2 regions of the Paenibacillus sp. SJS-P3 genome follow, and region 1 is predicted to be linked to the other one. Evidence: riboswitches for the same ligand, from Rfam matches in the RefSeq annotation. Region 1 holds a riboswitch; the other holds the start of a gene.
What was found. Region 1 has a riboswitch for FMN ahead of AC06G8_RS11810 (DMT family transporter). Riboswitches for the same ligand answer to the same signal wherever they lie in the genome.
Positions count from the first base shown of each region.

Region 2: linked by a shared signal. The riboswitch ahead of ribD (bifunctional diaminohydroxyphosphoribosylaminopyrimidine deaminase/5-amino-6-(5-phosphoribosylamino)uracil reductase RibD) and the one ahead of AC06G8_RS11810 (DMT family transporter) in region 1 are both predicted to bind FMN.

Region 1 is NZ_CM160043.1:2,562,055-2,568,325, forward strand. It holds gene AC06G8_RS11795 (aminotransferase-like domain-containing protein) at 1-1,133, opposite strand, end outside; gene AC06G8_RS11800 (MFS transporter) at 1,260-2,615, shown strand; gene AC06G8_RS11805 (hypothetical protein) at 2,859-3,245, opposite strand; FMN riboswitch at 3,377-3,530, shown strand; gene AC06G8_RS11810 (DMT family transporter) at 3,653-4,633, shown strand; gene AC06G8_RS11815 (MGMT family protein) at 4,630-5,007, opposite strand; gene AC06G8_RS11820 (DUF6509 family protein) at 5,072-5,371, opposite strand; gene AC06G8_RS11825 (ATP-dependent DNA helicase) at 5,373-6,271, opposite strand, start outside.
Region 2 is NZ_CM160043.1:2,079,614-2,085,884, reverse strand. It holds gene AC06G8_RS09500 (segregation and condensation protein A) at 1-673, opposite strand, end outside; gene ribH (6,7-dimethyl-8-ribityllumazine synthase) at 760-1,230, opposite strand; gene AC06G8_RS09490 (bifunctional 3,4-dihydroxy-2-butanone-4-phosphate synthase/GTP cyclohydrolase II) at 1,268-2,500, opposite strand; gene AC06G8_RS09485 (riboflavin synthase) at 2,525-3,199, opposite strand; gene ribD (bifunctional diaminohydroxyphosphoribosylaminopyrimidine deaminase/5-amino-6-(5-phosphoribosylamino)uracil reductase RibD) at 3,184-4,314, opposite strand; FMN riboswitch at 4,592-4,795, opposite strand; gene AC06G8_RS09475 (peptidylprolyl isomerase) at 5,013-5,444, opposite strand; gene lysA (diaminopimelate decarboxylase) at 6,243-6,271, opposite strand, start outside.

The sequences.
Region 1 (6,271 bases):
CTGGCATCGAACCGGCCGCTGACCAGCAGCGCCGCTCCCAGACGTTCTCCCGGATGGCTGGTCGTCAAGCCCGAGGCATGGCGTGCGGCCCTCAGCGCCGCCATCATCGCCCTTGGAGCGGCGATCCAGCCTGTCCGCATGCCGGGAGTGGCGATCTTGGAGAATGTGCCGCAGGATATGACCCGCTCCCTGCCGCCGGGCAGCGAGCGCAGCGAAGGAAGCGCCGTCCAGCCCGGCTTGCCGAGCAAGGAGTAGGGATCGTCCTCGATGATCGGCAGCCTGAGCTCGGTGCAGATCGCGAGGAGCTGCAGCCGTCTCGCCATGGACAGCGTCGATCCGGTTGGATTCTGGAACGTCGGATTCGTGACGACAAGCCGGATCCGGTGGCGACGGTGCAGCTCCGGGAGCGCTTCCGGCATGAGGCCGTCCTTGTCGACCGGCAGCCGGACCATCGAGATGCCGGCTTCCGCGAATACGCCCATCGCGTACAAATAAGACGGGCCTTCGACCGCTACGGCGTCCCCCGGCTCCAGCATCGCCCTCGCGACAAGGCCGAGCGAATGTTTGACGCCGAATGTCAGGAGCAGCTCATCCGGCTTCGCTGCCAGCGAAGGACCGATCGACGGATGGGAGGCGAGCGCTTCTCTCAAGCCGCGATCACCCAGCGGATCGTCCCTGTAGCTGAACGGCAGGCTCCAATCAATCTCTCCCGACAGCCGCTCCAGCAGCTCCAGCGGCATCAGGCTGCGATGCATCTCTCCTTGGGTGAGGTCGATCACGCCTTCTCCCGGCGCCTCGTTGACGGCCTCCTGCAGCCGGCCGGAAGGATTGTATCTCCGGCGCAGATAGCGGATCCAATCCGGCTGCCGCTCTCCCTGCTCCCCCTGCTCCCACATCGAGTCGCTGACGCTCGTCCCGCTGCCCGGGCGCGACTGGACGAGGCCGAGCGCCCTCAGCTCTCCATATGCCGCCTGGACCGTGCTGCGATTGACCGCCAGCCTGAGGGCAAGATCCCGTTCGGCCGGAAGCTTCGAGCCCGGAGGCAGCAGCCCGCTGCGAATCTGCTCCTCATAGTGCCGGCATATCTGGATATAGACGGCGTCTGAGCCGGTTGGATCCGGTTTCCAGAACATGGGCGTCCCCCCTTTTGTTTCATTATAGCGCCTCCATGAATTGGATGGGCAAAATTTCCTCCAATTGGCTGATGCGCCCAGCCAGCCGAACCGCTATGATGGCAACAAAACAGAGGGGGATCCGCCATGTTGTTCAAGGAACCGAAATTCGCCTGGCTGCTTCTGACCGTCTTATGGTGCTTTACCTTCGCAGGCTCGCTGGGCCGCATCGTCATCGCCTTTTTCCAGCCGGAAATTACCGCCGACCTCGGCGTCGAGCGGGACTTTCTCGGCTTTTCGTGGTCGACCGCCATCGTGCTGACCGCCGTTTGCGCGCCGCTCGGCGGCCTTCTCGCCGACCGCAAAGGCTATGCAGCGGCGATGGGAATCTCCGCCGCGATGAACGCCCTCGGCGCCGCCTCGGTGCTGTTCATTCCCGGCACGCTCGGATATTGGCTCGGGAACGGATTGCTTGCCGGATTGAGCGGGCTCGGAGCCACCTCGGCCTATATGCTCGTGCAGGACTGGTTCCGTCATCACCGAGCCAAAGCGCTCGCTCTGCTCGGCAGCGCCGGGTCGCTTGGCCTGGCCGTGCTGACGCCGCTGCTGACGCAAGGCCACAAGTACGAGTGGAGACAGCTCTATGGTGTGCTGCTCGTCGTCCACCTGCTGTTCCTGCCTTTGGCGGCGCTCGTCTTCCGGCGCCGGGCGGCAAGCCTGAATGGCGATATGGAACAGGTTCCTCTCGTCGAGAAAAAAGGTCTCTCCGCAGCTACTGAAACGGCTCTTCCACCGGAGGACGGCCAAAAGCCGCATGCCGGAGCTCAGTCCGGAAGCTCCGCCGCCTCTTCCGCAGACTCTCCCCGTAGCTGGCGGGAGAAATCCGCCGCGCTGCTGGACATGGCCCGAAACCGCGTATTCCTCGCCGTCTCCTTCTCTCTCCTTGCCTGCGGCTTCAGCATGGGCACCGTGGAAATGAACCTGGCAGCCATCCATCAACACTCGCATGTGCCGGCAGCGACGATCGCCGCTTCCCTCAGCCTGCTCGGCGTGCTCGAAGTTTGCGGCGGGCTCCTGTTCTCCTATTTCCTGGACCGCTCCTCCCGATCTTCAGCGCTGGCTTTGCTGTTTGGAGTCCGCGTCCTCGCCTTTTCCTTGCTGCTTCCCCATCTGCAGCTGTCGCCTGTATTTTTCTCGCTGCTCTTCGGCGCAAGCTATGTTGGCGCCGTATCGGGCGGCATTCTGCTCGCGGAGGAGAGCGCCGGCGGACCGGGCGGCCTGCGCACCGGATTTCTGCTGCTCGTCCATCAGCTCGGAGGAGCGGCTGCCGCGCTCGGAGGAGGCATCCTTTACCGGCTTCAGCATTCGTACCAGACCGTCATTGCCGTCAATCTGGTTTTGAGCGCGCTCGCTTTCCTCTTCTTCCTCCTGCTCTCCCGGCATCTTGCGGCAAGACGCAGCCCATCGAGCGGCAGCTCATCGGAGCTTGAGGCTTCCGGTTGATGCCGATGCCAAGCGGAGCCTCAGCCCGCTTCGCATGCGATTTCATGGACAGCAGCCTGCGGAGATGTTACGGACGAGGTGTTTAAGATCCGGGAACGAATACATCGCGGCATGCGGATCCGCGATAGGGAAGGACCTGTCTGATCCGCGATAGCCAGGGATGGACCTGTCTGTCCCGCGCCTAAAGCGGGAATGCAAAAAGGGCTGTCCCCCGATGGGAACAGCCCTTGGCCGGCTTCCGGCTCATGCGACGTCGAACGTGCTGCGCTTGATGATATGGAGATCGTCTCCGGAATAGATATGGATGTAGATGACGTATATGCCCGGCTTATCGAACGTATGCGTGACCTCATACTGACCCTGGGCCTTCTTCTTGGATGTGATCAATATTGGGAGCTCCTGCTCCGTTTCTTCCCGGATGTCGAAGTCGATCTTCAGGTTCTCTTCCGTGACCAGTCCCTCGATGGCCGCCGTCAGCTGCAGCGGCGTTCCGGCCACGGCTGCCGGGTCGCTCGTAATCGCGACCTTGACCGCCGATTCGTCCTGATATGGCGCGTTGCCGGAAGATCCGCAGCCCGCCGCGACCAGAAGCACGAGAACCGCGAGCGCCGCGAATGTCCATTTCTTCATGACCTGTATTCCCCTTTCCCAGTTGCGCTTGTCTCCTTATTATACCTGGGGAGATGCTCTGCTGCTCCTTGCAACCATGAACTTTTCTTGTCGAGTGCTGTCGCCTTGTGATATAATTCACACAACTGAATATGAACCTTCGGGGCAGGGTGCGATTCCCTACCGGCGGTGACGGCGCGAACGCGCGCCGAAGCCCGCGACTCCCTGATCTGCATATGCGGATCAGGGACTGACTTGGTGCGAGTCCAAGGCCGACGGTGACAGTCCGGATGAGAGAAGGTTTAATGCGCTTCGTGCCACGATCATGGCGAGGCGTATTATTTCGTGCCCCCGCCATTTGTCATCTGGCGGGGGTTCGGAGCTTCTACGAGGTTCAATTCAAAAACCCGCCACTGGAGGTTGTTGAATTGAAAGACACAGCTACGCTTGACCGTCCGCTCAGCGCGGACAAAAGCCTGTTCACCCGCAGCCGCGGCATCTGGTACGTCGTTCTCGGCGCGACGCTCTGGGGAGTCGATCCCCTCTTCCGCATCCTGCTTCTGAAAACCTTCACGTCTCCGCAGATCGTTTTCCTGGAGCATCTTCTGCTCGCTCTCTATGCCGTACCGGTCCTTATCCATTACCGTCATCAGCTCACCGGCAAGCTCACCCTCGGCGTCGTCGGAGCCCTGTTCTTCGTTTCCTGGGGCGGCTCCGCCATCGCCACGGTGCTGTTCACGTCCGCGTTCACGATGGGCAACTTCAATGCCGTCCTGCTGCTGCAGAAGCTGCAGCCGCTGCTGGCCATCATTCTTGCCCGCTTCATGCTCAAGGAATCCTTCCCAGCCCGCTTTTCCTGGTATCTGCTCGTCGCGCTCGCCGGAACGTACCTGCTTACATTCGGCTTCCATGCTCCGCAGCTCGGCCTGCATGATCTCGGCTCCCAGGCAGCCCTGTATTCGATCGCGGCCGCTTTCCTGTGGGGCGGATCGACCGTCATGGGCAAATACCTGCTGAAGAAGAAGCTCGGCTTCCATATCGTCACTTCGCTCCGCTTCCTGCTCGCCATACCGCTGCTCGGCATTCTGCTGCTGGCCGCCGGAGATGCCTGGAAGCCGCTCGGCAGCTCGGGCACGGCTGCGATTCTCATCGTCAACCTGCTCTTCCAGGCTTTCATTCCCGGGCTGCTGAGCATGCTGCTTTATTATAAAGGGCTCTCCTCGACCAAGGCTTCCATCGCCACGCTGGCCGAGCTTGCCTTCCCTGCCGTCGGCGTCCTCATCAACTGGATCGTATTCGGATCCGTGCTCAAGGTTCATGAGCTGATCGGCTTCCTGCTCATCTGGGGCGTGCTCGTCATGCTCAGCCGCAGCACGGCCAGAGCCGCGGCGGAGCAGCCCGCCGCCTAATGTCCGGCTTCGCCGCCGGACTGCTCACCATCCGGATCATGCCGATGCCGCTCACGATCGATCGACTCTCCATCTGCATCATGCCGATGCCGCTCGAGATCGATCGCTCCGCGCAAGCCTTCTTCGATGCCTTCCGCGGCCAGCAATGCCCTTTGAAGCTCGCCGGCATCTCCCGGCAGCGACACGGAGCCTGCCGCGTTGACGACGCGATGCCAGGGCAGCCCGTACTTCTCCCCCATGGAATGGAGGATGCGGACGACCTGGCGCGCGGCGCGCGGGCTTCCGGCCGCTGCCGCGACCGAGCCGTAGGTCATGACCTTGCCTTCCGGGATGGCGCCGACGACCCGGATCACTTTTTCCGTAAAAGGCTGCATATGTCTCTCCCCCATAAGTAGAACTAGAGCCCGCGCTGACCAGCAGCCGCGGGCTCTTGCCTGTTTATCCGTTTGCTTCCGAATCGGCGATATGTTCCATGCAGAACGTCTCCAGTTCGGCGAGCTCTTCATCCTCAAGGCCGAAGTCCAGCAGCCGGTCGCTGCCCCGCTCGCGGATCTCGTGGCGGATGATGGAGCCTCCCGCTCCTTCTTGCTTGTACACCGCGCGCACGTACAGGCCGCTCGGCGAATACAGCTCGTCCTCTTCGTCAACCTCGATCTGAAGCAGGTATTCATACCGCTGTCCGTCCAGAATGCCGAACGGATCCTTGATTTTCTCCACGCTGTATTCCGTAATTTCCATATCAATTCTCCTCCTGTAACGTTCCTTCGGGCAGCACCGACACGACGGCTTCCCGAACTTGACGGTCAAGCAGCTGCGAGGACAGGATGACGACTTCCCCGCTGTCACCGCGCGACCGGATCAGCCTCCCGACCCCTTGCCTCAGCCTCAGCTGCATGAACGGAACCTCGATTTCCTCGAAGGCGCTCTCCGCCGCTTGGCGCCGGGCGTTGAAGACCGGATCACGCGGCGGCCAAGGCAGATCCCAGACGACGACGAGCGACAGCGACGGACCCGGCACATCGAGTCCTTCCCATAGGGTATGGGCGCACAGGATGCTTTCCTCGTCTTGCTGGAAAGCCGTGATCAGGCTGCTTATTTCCGCCGTGCCTTCAAAGTGCATCCGGTATTCCTTCATCTCCGGCGCTCCGGCAGCCCAGTCGCGGAACGACTCTAGCTGCTTGCGGGACGGGAAGAGGAGGAGAGCCCTTCCTCCGCTGTGGCGGAGCGCCTCGACCGTGCGCCGCCTCTTGTCCTCCGCTGCCGCGGCAGGATCGAGATGGATCCGCATCTGGGAAGCATAATCGTACGGAGACGGAGTGCTGAAGCTCAAGTAATCCTCGATTCCGAGCGTATCGGCCGCATAATGGAAGGAGCCTCCAGCCGACAGCGTAGCCGAAGAGAAGATGATCGGCATCGATTTGGCGAATACCCGCTCCCGGAGCACTTCCTTGACCAGCCTCGGCATCATGACCAGCGTCAAGCCGTCAGGATCTGGCAGCAGCCAGGTGATGAGCCCTTCCGGCTTTTCGAACAGCGCCAGGGCCGTGCCGATCATATCGAGATGCTCTTCCACGATCGTCAGGTGATAACCGTCCAGGGTGAACAAGCCGCTCTCGAATACGAGCTGCTCCTCGATCT
Region 2 (6,271 bases), 480 kb from region 1:
TCATCAGCTCCAGAATGGCCAGAAACGTCACGACGATCTCATGACGCTCCAAGCCGCCGCCGATCAGCCGGGAGAAGCGGACCGTCTCATGCTCGCGCAGCAGCTCCGAGATGTCACGGATGCGGTCCTTCACGCTGATCTCGTCCCTGTGCACCGTAGCGACGGCGCTGCGGCGGACGGCCTTGCGCAGAGCTTTGCGGAAGGCGGCCATGAGGTCGGTCAAGTCAAGCCCTTCCAGAGGATGGGTGTCGTCTTCCTTCAAATAAGGAGTCAGGTCCTCCGGCTCCTTGCTGTACACGAGGCTTCTGGCCATCTCGCGGTCGCGAAGCTGCTCGGCAAGCTGCTTGAACCTGCGGTATTCCACCAGCTTGAGCACGAGCTCATCCCGCGGGTCAAGGCCTTCGTCCTCATCCCAGTACTCTTCGTATTCCTCCATGACCGGAGGCCTCGGCAGCAGCTGGCCGCTCTTCATCGCGAGCAGAGTGGCAGCCATGACGAGAAACTCGCTCGTCACATCCAGCTCCATCTCCTGCATCGCATGAAGATACTCCATATACTGATCCGTGATGCGGCTTACCGGTATGTCGTAGATTTCGATTTCTTCTTTGTCGAGCAAGTGAAGCAGCAGATCCAGCGGCCCTTCAAATGACTCCAGTTTGTAGTGCACGGACATGCCGCTTCACCCTCCGTCTAGTCGTCCCGCTCGTTCGTATGCGTATCGGACGGCGGAACGTTGCGCCGGCAAGGTCTGTTCCTTGCTCAGCCCTGGATGGATCGGGTCAGATTCGCCATCTCGATGGCTGCCGTCGCCGCTTCCCATCCTTTGTTGCCTGCCTTTGTTCCGGCCCGCTCCACGGCCTGTTCGATGGAATCGGTCGTCAGAACGCCGAAGATGGTCGGAATCCCGGTCTTCAGGTTGATGGCCGCCACCCCTTTGGCTACCTCGCTGCATACGTAGTCGAAGTGGGGCGTCGATCCCCGAATGACAGCACCGAGCGTAATGACCGCATCGTACTTGCCGCTTTCGGCCATTTTCTGCGCGATCAAGGGAATCTCGAACGCTCCCGGAACCCAGGCCACTTCCACTTCTTCTTCTCCAGCGCCATGGCGCTTGAACGCATCCAGCGCCCCGCTCAGCAGCTTGCCTGTGATGAATTCGTTGAACCTGCCGACGACAACCCCGTATTTAAGACCTTGCGAGACCAGATGTCCTTCATAATATTTCGTCATGGAACTGAACACACCTTTCTATTCTATGATAATCGGCTTATATTTCAAACTCCAACAGATGGCCTAGCTTCGATTTTTTTGTATTCAGATAGTTCGTATTGCTTTCGTTGCGCTCCATCTGGATCGGAACCCGCTCCACAACGCTCAGTCCGTAGCCTTCCAGACCGCGGATTTTGCGGGGATTGTTCGTCATCAGGCGCATCTCGGCGATGCCGAGGTCGCGCAGGATCTGGGCTCCAATGCCATAATCCCGCAAGTCCGCCCCGAAGCCGAGCTTCAGGTTCGCCTCTACCGTATCAAATCCCTGCTCTTGCAGCTTGTAGGCTTTGAGTTTGTTGATGAGCCCGATCCCTCTGCCTTCCTGCCTCATGTAGAGCAGGACGCCGCTCCCGGCTTCCTCGATCTGACGGAGAGCCGCCGCCAGCTGCGGACCGCAATCGCAGCGGCGCGAATGGAAGACGTCGCCCGTCAAGCATTCCGAATGGACGCGGACAAGCGTCGGCTTGGACGGATCGATCTCTCCCTTCACGAAGGCCACATGCTCCTTCCCGTCTGTCTCATTGGTGTAGGCCACAGCCCGGAAAACCCCGAAGTCGGTCGGCATGTTCACCTCTACCACCCGTTCGACAAGCTTGTCGCGGCGATGGCGGTACTGGATCAGCGCTTGGATGGTAATGAGCTTCAAGCCATGCTTCTCCTTGAACGCGGTCAGATCGGGCAGCCTGGCCATCGTTCCGTCTTCCTTGATGATTTCGCAGATAGCCGCTCCGGGCTTGGAGCCGCACAGCCGGGCCAGATCGATCGCGGCTTCCGTATGTCCAGCCCGGCGCAGCACCCCGCCGTCCTTGGCGATCAGCGGGAAGATATGGCCCGGACGGCGGAAGTCGCCCGCCTTGGCCGTCCCGTCGACCAGCGCCTTGATCGTCTCCGCACGCTCATGGGCGGATATGCCGGTCGTCGTGGAGATATGGTCGACGGATACCGTGAACGCCGTTCCGTGATAGTCCGTATTTTGCGACACCATCGGAGGCAGCTCCAGTTCCTCGGCTCTTTCCGCCGTAATCGGCACGCATACGAGTCCGCGGGCTTCCGTAATCATGAAATTGACGACGGCCGGAGACAGCTTGTCGGCCAGCGCGATCAGATCTCCTTCGTTCTCGCGGTCATCGTCGTCGACGACGATGACGGGCTTGCCTGCAAGCAGCTCCTGGATCGCTTCCTCGACGGTATCGAACGGTGACGGTCCTTCTTGATGGTCAAAGTGTTCCACTTCTGTCCTCTCCCTTCAGGCTTCTCAAATAAATCCATTATCGGCAAGGAAGGCGGCGCTTAGACCGCCAGAGGGCTGGGAAGCGGAAGGCGAGGATACGGATCGGCTGCCGTAATGAAGCAGGTGATCCACGTATTTCCCGACAATGTCGCATTCCAGATTGACGGTGTCTCCGGCTTTTTTATGCTGAAGCACCGTCTGGGCCAACGTGTGGGGGATGATCGATATGTCGAGTCCGCCGCCTTCCGTACCGGTTACCGTGAGGCTGATACCGTCGACTGTAATGGATCCCTGGGGAATGACATATCGCATAAGCGCGTCATCATGAGGCTTGATCCGGAACACGACCGCGTTGGCGTCGACCCTGCGCTGCATGATCATGCCGGTGCCGTCCACATGCCCTTGAACGATATGCCCTCCGAACCTCCCCCCTGCCGCCATCGCCCGTTCCAGATTGACGGGGCTTCCGGCCGGGAGGTCCTTCAGATTCGTATGACGGTAGGTTTCCGGCATGACGTCCACATTGAAGCTTCGTTTGTCCCAGGAAGTAACCGTCAGGCACACTCCATTGACGGAAATGCTGTCCCCGAGGCCGACCCCTTCCAAAACCTTGGAAGCTCCAATAGTCAGCAAGAGAGCCTCGCCCCTCTGGGACACCCGCTGCAGGGTGCCTATTTCTTCGATCAAGCCGGTGAACATGGCTCAGCCTCCTTATCTCCGTAAAGCGGAACTCCGGACAAGCACCAGTCGTCTCCGAACCGCTCCATCTCCGTATCCACGAGGGTTATCGCCTCTTCCATCCGCAGAAACCCGCCGAAATCAAAGCTTCCCGGCGAAGCGGCTCCCCCTCCGATGATTTTCGGAGCGAAAAACAGCCTGATCCGGTCGACGAGCCTGTTATCCAGCATGCCCCCGTTCAGCCTGCCCCCTCCTTCGAGGAGGATCGAGCCGATTTCTCTCTCGCCGAGCTGCTTCATTCCCTGCTTCAAGTCGACCGTACGGCCATTGCCGCAAAGGATCACCTCGGCGCCGGCGGCTTCCAGAGCCGCCCGCTTCGCCGGGTCGGCAGCGCCAGACGCCAGCACGATGACCGGGGCGGCGCCATCCATAAGCTTGGCCTTCGGCGGGAGCCGCAGCGTTGAATCGACAACGATCCGGACCGGCTGGAGCGCCGGCACGGAAAGCCTTGCGCTGAGCGAAGGGTCGTCGGCCAGCACGGTCCCGATCCCGACCATGATGCCTTGATGGCGATGTCTCAGCGCATGGACCGCCTCGCGTGATTCCGGTCCGGTAATCCACCGGCTGTCGCCGCTTTTCGCCGCGATCTTGCCGTCCAGCGTCGAGGCCGTCTTGAGCGTGACGAACGGAAGCCCGGTCGTAATGAATTTGTTGAACGCTTCATTCAGACGTCTGGATTCCGCTTCGCGGACTCCGGTGACGACCTCGATGCCGGCCTCGCGAAGCTTGCCGGCTCCGCTTCCCGCGACAGCGGGATTCGGGTCGATCGCCGCAATCACGACCTTGGCCGCGCGGGCGGCAATGATCCGATCGCAGCACGGCGGCGTCCGGCCGAAGTGGCTGCATGGCTCAAGCGTCACATAGACGGTCGAGCCTTCCGCTTCTTCGCCGGCCATATTGAGCGCATGCACCTCGGCATGGCCTTCTCCCCGTTTCAGATGCGCTCCGATGCCGACGATGCGGCCGTTGTTGACGACGACGCAGCCGACGACCGGATTGACCGAGGTCTGCCCCGACGTCTTTGCAGCCATCTCCAGGGCCAGATCCATATAAAATCCGTCGTCCATCCGTTCCATAACGCAAAAACACCCCCGACGCTAAACCTTCGGGGGTGTGGATGACAATCGAGTCCGCTTAGGATGATCACGCCGGCAAGGAAAGTACAGTTCCTTGCCAGGGTAGGGGAAAGCAGACGGACACCCGTCGCTATTCCCCCATGCATGCTTCGTACCAGCAGGTGTCTATGGCAAAACATTTCGCGAATAAGCCAAACATCCTCCATCCGGAGGGATGGCCTTCGCTGATGGATGCCAAAATAGACGCCTTGGAACAAGGCATGGCGAGCATCAAAAGCGGCTCCTTCTCCCATCCAGACTGTACTGTCGGTCCTGGAATCTCACCAGGTCCACCGCTTGCCTTGCGCCGCAGGCTCTCGAGATCTTGCGGGAAATGGCAATCGGGTCACGGACTTGCCGCGCTGCCGAGCGGAGCATGTGCTCATGCGCTCGCAGGCGGATCACCGCCGGTTGGGACTTTCACCCGACCCCGAAGGAAACCGCTGTATTTGGTTCAAACCTGTCGAACGATCATGCCGGCAAGAAACTGTATCCAGAATGATAACTGTTCTTCCTGCATCTTACCTTGCCTCCATCCAAATTGCAAGTCGGCGGCTTGGAATTGGAGCCGTTCCGGCTTCGCGGCTGCGGACAAGGGAGAAAAGAAATAAGCCGGCAGAGGGCTGTCCCTCCGCCGGACTATTCGGGCAAAGCCTTCCTTAAGCCTCGGAAACTTCTACTTTGGCCATTTTCGCGCCGTTGTTGAACGCATCGACATACTCCATGCCCTTGGCAACTTTGCCGAAGACCGTATGCTGTCCGTCCAGATGCGGCTGCGGCTGATAGCAGATGTAGAACTGGCTGCCGCCCGTATTGCGTCCCGCATGCGCCATCGCGAGGGAGCCGCGCTCATGCTTGTTCGGGTTGATCTCGCAGTTGATCGTATAGCCAGGGCCGCCGGTGCCGGTGCCGTTCGGGCAGCCGCCTTGAGCGACGAATCCCGGAATGACGCGGTGGAAGCTCAGTCCGTTGTAGAAGCCCTCGTTCGCGAGCTTTTCAAAATTGGCGACCGTGTTCGGGGCGTCCTTTTCGAACAGGTCCAGAACCACTTCTCCGCCGTTTTCCAGCGTGATTTTTGCTTGTTTTGCCATGATAGTCACTCCTTGTCCTCTAACGGTATGTACGGATTCTATCATACACTAAGGCAGCATTCCAAGCAAAACGGCAGCTGTCCAAACAGAGGACAGCCCCGTTTGCGCAGGAGTAGAGAGAAACCGCGGTTCTCGCGCGGGTTCTATTCTCGAAAAGCAAAACGGCAGCTGTCCAAACAGAGGACAGCTCCGTTTGCGCAGGAGCAGAGAGAAACCGCGGTTCTCGTGCGGGTTCTATTCTCGAAAAGCAAAACGGCAGCTGTCCAAACAGAGGACAGCTCCGTTTGCGCAGGAGCAGAGAGAAACCGCGGTTCTCGCGCGGGTTCTATTCTCGAAAAGCAAAACGGCAGCTGTCCAAACAGAGGACAGCTCCGTTTGCACAGGAGCAGAGAGAAACCTTTGTTGTCCGTCCATCAATACGTTGGATAAGTTCGTCAAACACGGTGTTCATTCCAAATTTTTGAAATTAGACGAATAATTCGTCTAATTCCCATCTCTTTACCCTAAACTCGAGGAAATAAGGCGGAAAACCCGTCTTATTTGCTCCTTTTTACTTTAAACTTAAGAAATAAGGCGGAAAACCCGTCTTATTCGCTCCTATTTACCTTAATCTCAAGGAATAAGGCGGAAAACCCTTCTTATTCGCTCCTATTTACCCTAATTTCAAGGAATTAGGCGAAAAATCCGTCTAATTCACTCACTACCGAAGAACCTCGGAGAACTAGGCAAACGGAATTAAAAAAAGAGAAGCCCGACGTTGATTAACGCGGGTTTCTCCGAAGGGCTATGCTTTTACGACTAGGATTGGACGCCAGCCTTGCGCAGGC